Regions from separate parts of the Streptomyces sp. NPDC059785 genome, predicted to be linked through region 2. Evidence: riboswitches for the same ligand, from Rfam matches in the RefSeq annotation. Region 2 holds a riboswitch; the other holds the start of a gene.
The links. Region 2 has a riboswitch for cyclic di-AMP ahead of ACFV6E_RS34990 (NlpC/P60 family protein). Riboswitches for the same ligand answer to the same signal wherever they lie in the genome.
Positions count from the first base shown of each region.

Region 1: linked by a shared signal. The riboswitch ahead of ACFV6E_RS00630 (C40 family peptidase) and the one ahead of ACFV6E_RS34990 (NlpC/P60 family protein) in region 2 are both predicted to bind cyclic di-AMP.

Region 1 covers NZ_JBHWHV010000001.1:124,167-128,771, forward strand. Annotated here, with positions in the region: gene ACFV6E_RS00615 (LysR family transcriptional regulator) at 1-754, opposite strand, end outside; gene ACFV6E_RS00620 (LysE family translocator) at 899-1,513, shown strand; gene ACFV6E_RS00625 (DUF6328 family protein) at 1,452-1,985, opposite strand; gene ACFV6E_RS00630 (C40 family peptidase) at 2,079-2,552, opposite strand; cyclic di-AMP (ydaO/yuaA leader) riboswitch at 2,556-2,750, opposite strand; gene ACFV6E_RS00635 (hypothetical protein) at 3,087-3,395, opposite strand; gene ACFV6E_RS00640 (ATP-dependent Clp protease proteolytic subunit) at 3,403-4,038, opposite strand; gene ACFV6E_RS00645 (twin-arginine translocation signal domain-containing protein) at 4,191-4,586, opposite strand.
Region 2 covers NZ_JBHWHV010000064.1:16,970-21,574, forward strand. Annotated here, with positions in the region: gene pcrA (DNA helicase PcrA) at 1-2,039, opposite strand, end outside; cyclic di-AMP (ydaO/yuaA leader) riboswitch at 2,363-2,549, shown strand; gene ACFV6E_RS34990 (NlpC/P60 family protein) at 2,557-3,723, shown strand; gene ACFV6E_RS34995 (hypothetical protein) at 3,813-4,166, opposite strand; gene ACFV6E_RS35000 (NlpC/P60 family protein) at 4,602-4,605, shown strand, end outside.

The DNA of each region.
Region 1 (4,605 bases), on a different contig from region 2:
CCATCTCGGGCACCACCGCGACCCCGAGGCCCGCGCTGACCAGCGCGCACACCAGCGCATAGCCCGGCGTCTCGACCAGCACCGAGGGCGCCGCACCGGCCCGGGCGAGCGCGGCCTCCACGCCCTGCCGGGGCGGATGGTCGGGAGCCATGCTGATGAGCGGCTGCCCGGCCAGCGCGCCGAGCGGCAGCCGCGAGGAGCCGTCGGCGAGCGCGTGCCCCGGAGCGGTCACCAGCACCAGCTCCTCGACCAGCAGCGGCTCCGCGGCCACCGAGGCGGGCAGCGGCACGGGTTCCGCCGGGGCGTACGTGTGGGTCAGGGCCAGATCGACCTCGCCCGCGGCCACCGCCGCGATCCCCGCCGGGGGCTCGTGGTTCGCCACCGCCAGCTCCACGTCGGGATGCGCCCGGCGGAACGCGCTGAGCACCGGCGGCAGCAGATGGATGCCCGCGGTCTGGAAGGTGCCGAGCCGCAGTGAGCCACCGGCCAGGCCCGCGACGCGCGCCAGTTCGTGCCGGGCCAGCTCCAGTTCGTCCAGGACCCGCCGGGCCCGGGTGACGAGCAGTTCGCCCGCGGCGGTCAGCCGGGCGCCGCGCGGATGCCGCACCAGCAGGGCCGTGCCCGCCTCCCGTTCCAGCTTCGCCACCTGCTGGGAGAGCGCGGGCGGCGTGTAGCCGAGCCGCTCGGCGGCGCGCGTGATGGAACCGGCCTCCGAGACCGCCACCAGCGCCGCCAGCCGCGTCGGATCGTACATACCGCCCCTTTCCGTGACCGGCCGAGTCCCGCATGCGACGCCGCATGAAGCACTGCTCAAGGCAGCCGTATGAAGCACTGCTTAAGGCAGACCCAGTTTATTCGACATACCTCTTTAAGGGCCGGGGCGGGCAGGCTGGGCGGCATGGACGCACAACTGGTCGCCTTCACCGGGGTCGCCGCGGGCATGGTCGCCATGCCGGGCGCCGACTTCACCGTCGTCGTACGCAACGCCCTGGTCTCCCGCCGGGCCGGAGTGGCGTGCGCGCTGGGCATCGCGGGCGGCCTGCTGGTGCACACGGCGCTCGCCGTGGCCGGGGTCGCGGCGGTCCTGGTGGCGGTGCCCGCCCTGTTCCGCGCGCTCCAGCTGCTCGGCGGCGGGTACGTCCTGTACCTGGGCGTGCGGACGCTGTGGTCGCTGTGGCGCGCGCAGGGCGCACCGGCCGACGGATCGGCGGGCGCCCGGCCGCTGCGTCAGGGCTTCGTCACCAACGCCCTCAACCCGAAGGCGCCGATCACCTTCCTCAGCCTGCTCCCGCAGTTCGTGCCCGCCGGGAGTCCGGCGCTGCCCAGGACCCTGCTGCTCGCGCTGATCGTGGTCGGCCTGGCCCTGGTCTGGTTCCCGGCGGTCGCGCTGCTGGTCGACCGGCTCGGCCGGTGGCTGCGCCGGCCGCGCGCCGCGCGGGCAGTGGCCGGGGTCACCGGTGCGGTACTGGCGCTGCTCGGTCTCGTTCTGCTGTCGGAACCCCTCGTGTCCTGAGCGCGTGCCGCACCAGCCGCGGCAGCACGACCCACAGCGCCACGCACGCGACGAGCGTGGCCGCCGCGGCGGCGATGCCCGCGCCGCGGTCCAGCGTCACGTCCACGACGAGCAGTACGGACCCGGTGAACGCAAGCATCAGGACGCCGAGTCCGACGGTGGCCAGCACCGAGGAGACCCGGACTATCGCGGCCTTGGCGTTCTCCTGGAACAGCGACCTGTGCAGGGCGGCGGGTGCCACGAACAGGGCGGCGGCCAGCATCGCCAGCAGCAGCGTGGTCACGTACGTGGCGCGCTGCACGGTGTCGAGGGACGGGAAGCGCTGGGTGAACGCCAGGGTCAGCAGGAACGCGAAGAGGATCTGCACCCCGGTCTGGGTCACCCGTAGTTCCTGGAGGAGTTCGGCGAAATTCCGGTCGGCGCGCTCCAGGGGCGTCTCGCGCCGTGCCGGTTCTGCTGCGTGGTCGGCCATGGCCGAACGGGTTACCCGTTCGGCGGGCGTCACGCCTGCGGATCAGGGGTGACACCCCGGGGACGGCCCGTCGAGGCCGCCCCCGGGGTCGGGTCAGCGGACCCTGCCGTACCAGACGCTCTTGGTCCAGATCTTCTGGAGCTTCACCACGTCACCGGTCTTCGGGGAGTGCCAGATCTTGCCCTTGCCGGCGTAAATGCCGACGTGGTAGACGCTCCGGCCCGAGTGGAAGAACACGAGGTCTCCGGCCTTGCGGCTCGAGGCCGAGACATGACGGGTCTTGTTGTACTGCTGCGCGGCCGTCCGGGGCAGCTTCTTGCCCGCCTTCTTGTACGAGTAGAGCGTGAGTCCCGAGCAGTCGAAGCGGTGCGGCCCGGTGGCGCCCCACTTGTACGGGGAGCCCTTCTTCGAAGCCGCGACGTGCAGTGCCTTCGTCGCGGAGGTGGCCGCCGAGGCGTCGGCGGCGGCACCGGGGACCACGAGGCCGCCGCCCACGGCGGCGACGGTGAGAGCGGAGACCGTACCGGCCTTGCTCCACAGCGACGGGACACAGTTGAGCGCAGACATGCGCAACCCTTCGTCAGCCGCCTGTGAAGGATGACCTGTCGGATTCGGGCTGGCGAAGTTGCCCGGCCGCGTGCGCGGCTTCACCCCAAGGACCGCCCGGATCTCTCCGGCGGCCCGTCGTGCTGGGTCCTCCACTCCTGCCGATCCACTCCGTCGACCGGTCGTCCGGGCAGCGGCAGGACTCGGCGTCCGCCCGGACCGCCCCGCCGCTGTGGCGGGGGCTTGTCGTCGCAGAGGATCTTCACTCATGTCGCACGGGAAAACCGAACGGAACCGAGGATTTGTGGGGTTACTCACCACTCGCCCGTTCGGGTGGACACCCCGTGTTCGGAACGCGGGTTGAGGCCCCGTACCACCGTCGTACCTGCGGTGCAGGGCCTCATTCCGCCCCCGCTGTACGCGTGTTGCGCAACTCGACCGGTGCCGGAAAGGGTGGTGCGTCTACTCCGAAGAGAGGTCATCCGTTCGGTCCGTTTGAACCCCGGACCGGACGGCACGCCGACGGTGGCCGGGACCGGTGCGGGTGTGTATGCGTCAGATGTCCCCGGCGGGCGGGACGGTGACGCGAGCGGTCCGCCGCTCGCCGTCGAGGACCCGCAGCGCCCGCGCCAGGGTCGGCGCGTGGACTTCGCTCTCGCCCCGTTGATGCATCAGAGTGAGCGCGTCCCGCAGCGCCGCCGCCTTGCCGACCAGCGCCTGGGCGGCCCGCAGTCCGCGGTAGGTGTCCCCGGGGCGTGCCGGGTTGATGCGGCCGAGCAGGTCGACCAGGTCGAGGTAGCAGTCGACGAGTTCGCCCTCGGCGCGGGTGAGCGCGGGCAGCGGCGGCAGTTCGGGCGGCAGCATGCGCGGCTCACCTCGCGCCGGGTGTGGCGGGCGGCACCTTGCGGCTCGGCACGATCCGGTCGGCCAGGCCGTACGCCACCGCGGCCGGCGCGTCCAGGAACAGGTCCCGTTCGATGTCCGCGGCGATCCGCTCGGGGGTCTGTCCCGTGTGCCGTACGAGCATCTCCTCCAGTGTCCGCCGGGTGCGGGTCAACTCGGCCGCCTGGACGGCCAGGTCGCTCGCCTGTCCCTGGACCGGCTCGGTGATCGACGGCTGGTGGACCAGCACGCGCGCGCCCGGCAGCACGGACCGCTTGCCCGGTGCGCCGGCGGCGAGGAGCACGGCCGCCGCCGAGGCCGCCTGGCCCAGGCAGGTGGTCTCCACGTCGCAGGTGACGTACCGCATCGTGTCGTAGATCGCCGTCATCGCGCTGAACGAGCCGCCGGGGGAGTTGATGCAGAGCGAGATGTCCCGGTCGGGCGCCGCGTGTTCGAGGTGGATGAACTGTGCCATCACGTCGTTCGCGGACCGGTCGTCGATCGGCGTTCCCAGGAAGACGACCCGCTCCTCCAGCAGCTTCGAGTACGGATCCAGCGTCCGGATCCCGGCGCTGGTGCGTTCGGTGAACTCGGGCAGGACGTAGCGGGCGGACGGTCGGTGCATGGCTCACGCCTCCTCGCAGTGGTGTCCGTCAAAAATGTACAGGACGTACGTTCTTGGCGGTGGGCTGCGCGCCGGCTCACGCTGACAGCGAAAACGGCGCCCCGGACCGGGAGTTGGTCCGGGGCGCCGTGCGAGGCGGACGTGCTCGTGGGTCAGTTGATGTCGACCGGGGCGGGTCTGCCGCTGAACGTGATCGGCGGCCAGCCGCGGGAGACGGCCAGCGCGGACAGGGCGTCGGCGACCTCGCGCGGGGTGATGGCGTACGCCGAGGGGGCCGACTCGGTCCGCATCGTGAAGGTGAATTCGAGCGTCGCGTCCTCCGCGGCGAGGCTGGTGAAGCCGCTGAACTCGGTGTCGGACGGGAACTCGACCGCCGCCGTGCTCTCCGTACCGCCCGTGCTCTCCGTACCGCCCGTGCTCCGCGCGCTCGCGGCGGTCCCGGCGCCGTCGGCCTCCGCGGCCTGCGCCGTACCGGCCGTGCCGAGCGCCGCCCCGGCCGCCGCCGTCCCCGAGTACCCCAGCAGTGAACGCCTGGAAATCCTGGACATGTCCCCCTCCTCGGTCGTC
Region 2 (4,605 bases):
TCCTCCTCCAGTTCCTTCGTCTGGCCGAGCGCGCGCATGTGCGGGAAGACGCCATCCTCCATGCCGGTGAGGAAGACGACCGGGAATTCGAGGCCCTTGGCGGTGTGCAGGGTCATCAGGGTGATGACGCCGTTGCCGTCCTCCTCGTCGGGGATCTGGTCGGAGTCGGCGACGAGCGCGACCCGCTCCAGGAAGTCGGAGAGCGAGCCCGCCTCCTCGTCCTCACCGGACTCCTGCTCGAATTCGAGAGCGACGGCCGCGAGTTCCTGGAGGTTCTCGATGCGGGTCTCGTCCTGCGGGTCGGTGGATGCCTGCAACTCGGCCAGGTAGCCGGTGCGTTCGAGCACGGCCTCCAGGACGGTCGCCGGGCCCGCGCCCGACTCCACGACGGTGCGCAGGTCCTCCATCAGCGTGTTGAACCGCTTCACGGCGTTGGTCGAGCGGGCCGCCATCCCGTACGCCTCGTCGACGCGGCGCAGCGCCTGCGGGAAGCTGATCTTCTCGCGCTGGGAGAGCGCGTCGATCATGGCTTCCGCGCGGTCGCCGATGCCGCGCTTGGGCACGTTCAGGATGCGGCGCAGCGGGACCGAGTCCTCCGGGTTCGACAGCACGCGCAGGTACGCGAGGACGTCGCGGACCTCCTTGCGCTCGTAGAAGCGGACGCCGCCGACGACCTTGTACGGCAGGCCGACGCGGATGAAGACCTCTTCGAAGACACGGGACTGGGCGTTCGTCCGGTAGAAGACGGCGACGTCGCCCGCCTTCGCCTCGCCCGCGTCGGTGAGCCGGTCGATCTCGTCGGCGACGAACTGCGCCTCGTCGTGCTCCGTGTCCGCGACGTAGCCCGTGATGCGCTCGCCCGTGCCCGCGTTGGTCCACAGGTTCTTGGGGCGGCGGCTCTCGTTGCGCTCGATGACCGCGTTCGCGGCGCTCAGGATGGTCTGGGTGGAGCGGTAGTTCTGCTCCAGGAGGATCGTCGTCGCGTCCGGGTAGTCCTCCTCGAACTGGAGGATGTTGCGGATGGTGGCGCCGCGGAAGGCGTAGATCGACTGGTCGGCGTCACCCACGACGCACAGCTCGGCCGGGCCCTCGCCGAGACCGTCGCCGACGCCATCGCCCTCGCCCTCGCCGGAGGGACCGACGAGCTCCCTGACCAGCGCGTACTGCGCGTGGTTGGTGTCCTGGTACTCGTCGACCAGGACGTGGCGGAAGCGGCGGCGGTAGTGCTCGGCGACGTCCGGGAAGGCGCGCAGCAGGTTGACCGTCGTCATGATCAGGTCGTCGAAGTCGAGCGCGTTCGCCTCGCGCAGCCGCGACTGGTAGAGCGCGTACGCCTGGGCGAGGGTCTTCTCGAAACCGTCGGCCGCCTGGCCCGCGAAGTCCTCCTCGTCGATCAGCTCGTTCTTCAGGTTCGAGATCTTGGCGCTGAACGACTTCGGCGGGAAGCGCTTCGGGTCGAGGTCCAGGTCACGGCAGACCAGGGCCATCAGGCGCTTGGAGTCGGCGGCGTCGTAGATCGAGAACGACGAGGTGAAGCCGAGCTTCTTGGACTCGCGGCGCAGGATGCGCACACACGCGCTGTGGAAGGTCATCACCCACATCGCGTTCGCCCGCGGGCCCACGAGCTGCTCCACGCGCTCCTTCATCTCGCCCGCGGCCTTGTTCGTGAACGTGATCGCGAGGATCTGGCCCGGGTGCACATGGCGCTCGCCCAGCAGGTGCGCGATGCGGTGCGTGAGCACGCGCGTCTTGCCGGAACCGGCACCCGCGACGATGAGCAGAGGGGAGCCTGCGTGCACCACGGCCGCGCGCTGGTTCTCGTTCAGCCCGTCCAGGAGCGCGGCCGGGTCCACGTGCGGGCGGGCGGCACCGTCCCGGTAGTACGCGTCCCTGGGCGGCGGCGCGTCGAAGCGCCCGGCGAACAGGTCGTCCGGGATCGGCTCCGGAGCCCCGTCCTCGGGCGGCGGCGGAGGCTCTTCCCCATGGGCCCCGGAGGGCTGGAGGTCCGCCAGGAAGCTGTCGTCAAAGAGGCTGCTCATCGCCATCCGAGTCTAGGCGCCCCCACTGACACCCGGGGCCGCGCAGCAGAACCACCCGGGACCGCGCCGGAAATCGCGTACCTCTCATCGGCTCCGCGCCACCGGCCGGTCACCTTCCGCTACGGGCCCGACCGCGGTCCGTTCCGGACAGCCGTCACCGCCATCACGCCACGGTGAGACGTACGTCACCACCACCGACCGTCCCGCAAAAAGGTCACGAAAATGTATCGGGCATATCGAACATCAACCTTCACAGAAGACACACGAGTTGGCTAGCGTGCTGCGCAGGCCGCCCGACCCCCACCGGCGAACGTCGCCGGGCCGTGCGGCCTCCGCCGAGTCCGGTGCGCCCCCGCGGCAGCCGGAGCCGGGGACCCAACCGACCTTGGGGTGAATCGGTGCCGCCAACCAGTGGGCAGCCACTGGACACGCGCGCACCGTAGGGCAACCCTTCCGAACCACCCGCCCGAACCCGACAGCTAACCCGGTAGGCGGATCACGGAAGGAGTCGCCTCCCTTGGCGTCGCACCGCAAATGGCGTCCCGCCGCTACGCGCCTTGCGGGTCTCAGGACCCCCACCCTCGCCACCGCCGCCCTCACCTCCGTGGCCCTGCTCTCGCAGACGGCGAACGCCGCGCCGGCCGAGCCGAAGCCGAGCATGGAGGAGGTGCAGAAGAAGGTCGACGACCTCTACCACCAGGCCGAGACCGCCACCGAGAAGTACAACGCCACGCGCGAGCAGACCGCCAAACAGCGCAAGCGCGTCGACACCCTCCTCGACGATGTGGCCAAGCGCACCGAAAAACTCAACGACGCGCGCGAGGAGCTCGGTTCCTTCGCCGCGGCCCAGTACCGCACCGGCGCCGCCGCGCCCGACACGGCGACCCTCCTGCTGGCCGACAACCCGCAGGACTACTTCGACCAGACCCAGCTGATGAGCCGGCTCACCAGCCGCCAGAAGCAGGCCGTCGACGACTACGTCACCGAGCAGGCCGCGACCACGAAGAAGCGGCAGGAGGCGTCGGAGAGCCTGGAGACGCTCACCTCGTCGCAGAAGACGCTGAAGACGTCCAAGGCGGAGGTACAGCAGAAGCTCGCCGACGCCCGCGAGCTGCTGTCCAAGCTGACCGCCGAGGAGAAGGCACGGCTGAAGGCGATCGAGGAGAAGAAGCAGCAGGAGGCCCAGCGCAAGGCCGAGGAGCTGGCCCGGCAGCAGGCCGCGGAGGAGAAGAAGCGCCAGGAGGCCGAACAGAGCCAGGGCTCGAGCTCGTCGGGCAGCACCTCCACAGGTTCCTCGACCGGCTCGTCTGCGGGTTCCTCGTCCAGTACGAAGGCGGCCAAGGCCATCGCCTTCGCGCGCGCCCAGATCGGCAAGCCGTACGTCTGGGGCGCGACCGGGCCCGACTCCTACGACTGCTCAGGGCTGACGCAGGCCGCCTGGAAGGCCGCCGGTGTCAGCCTGCCGCGTACCACGTACGACCAGGTGAACGCGGGAACCACGGTCTCGCTCTCCGCCGCGCAGCCCGGTGACCTGATCTTCTTCTACGACGACATCAGTCACGTGGGCGTGTACATCGGCAACGGCATGATGATCCACGCCCCGAAGCCGGGCGCATACGTCCGTGAGGAGTCGATCTACTACGCGGGTGAGTCGATCATCCACAGCGTGGTGCGGCCGGCCTGAGCCGGACCGGAAACGTTGAAGGGGGTCTACGCACGCGTAGACCCCCTTTTAGTGGACCCCCTTCTACGGGAAGGCCCGTTCAGGCCCGCTCAGGTCCAGAGGACGGCGATGAAGATGTTCGCCATGGTCAGCAGGCCGACCGCGGCGAAGGCACCCTTGTCCACCTTCTCCTCGTCGCGCTTCACATAGACGAGCCCGAGGATCACGATCAGCAGGGCGAGCTTCACGCCGATCTTGATGTTGTTGACGGTGTTGTCGTCGGCCTGATTGAGGCCGACCAGCACGATGCCCGTGACCAGCATGGTGAGCGCGCCGTGCAGCATCCCGGGGACGAACCGGGCCGTGCCCTGGCCCATCGCTTTCATCTGGGTGAGGAAGCCGCCGAGCAGCGCGGCGATCCCGATGATGTGCAGGCCGACGAAGAGATGGATGAGTACGTCCATGGTCCGGAGCCTATTCCTGCCCACGGGCGGCTCCGGTCACCGGGCCTGGCGTGACGACCGAGGCGCAGGGCTCTCTCTGCGCGGCGGCTGAGGTCGGCCCGCCGTAGCAGCCCGGCGCTCCCCGTCCCCCGGGATCCGCCGCATCGGTCAGCAAACCGGTTCGAATCGACGGCTCCGGTACGGCGGGACGGACACTCACGGTCACCCGGTGATCCACTGCCGTCATTTCCGTACATGGCGTCTCCGTGCCCTCGTTCCCCGGCTTAGCGTCCTCCCCCAGGTGACCGGCTCTCCACCGCCGCCCGGGCCAGGGGCGGCCGCCGGTCGCCGCCGAGAAGGTCCGGTGGCGGCTCGCTCCCCTGTGCGGGGCCGCCACCGGACGGGTCGCCGCAGACCGCCCCGCGCGGGCGGCCGTACGGAAGGATGTGGGCCCTCGTGG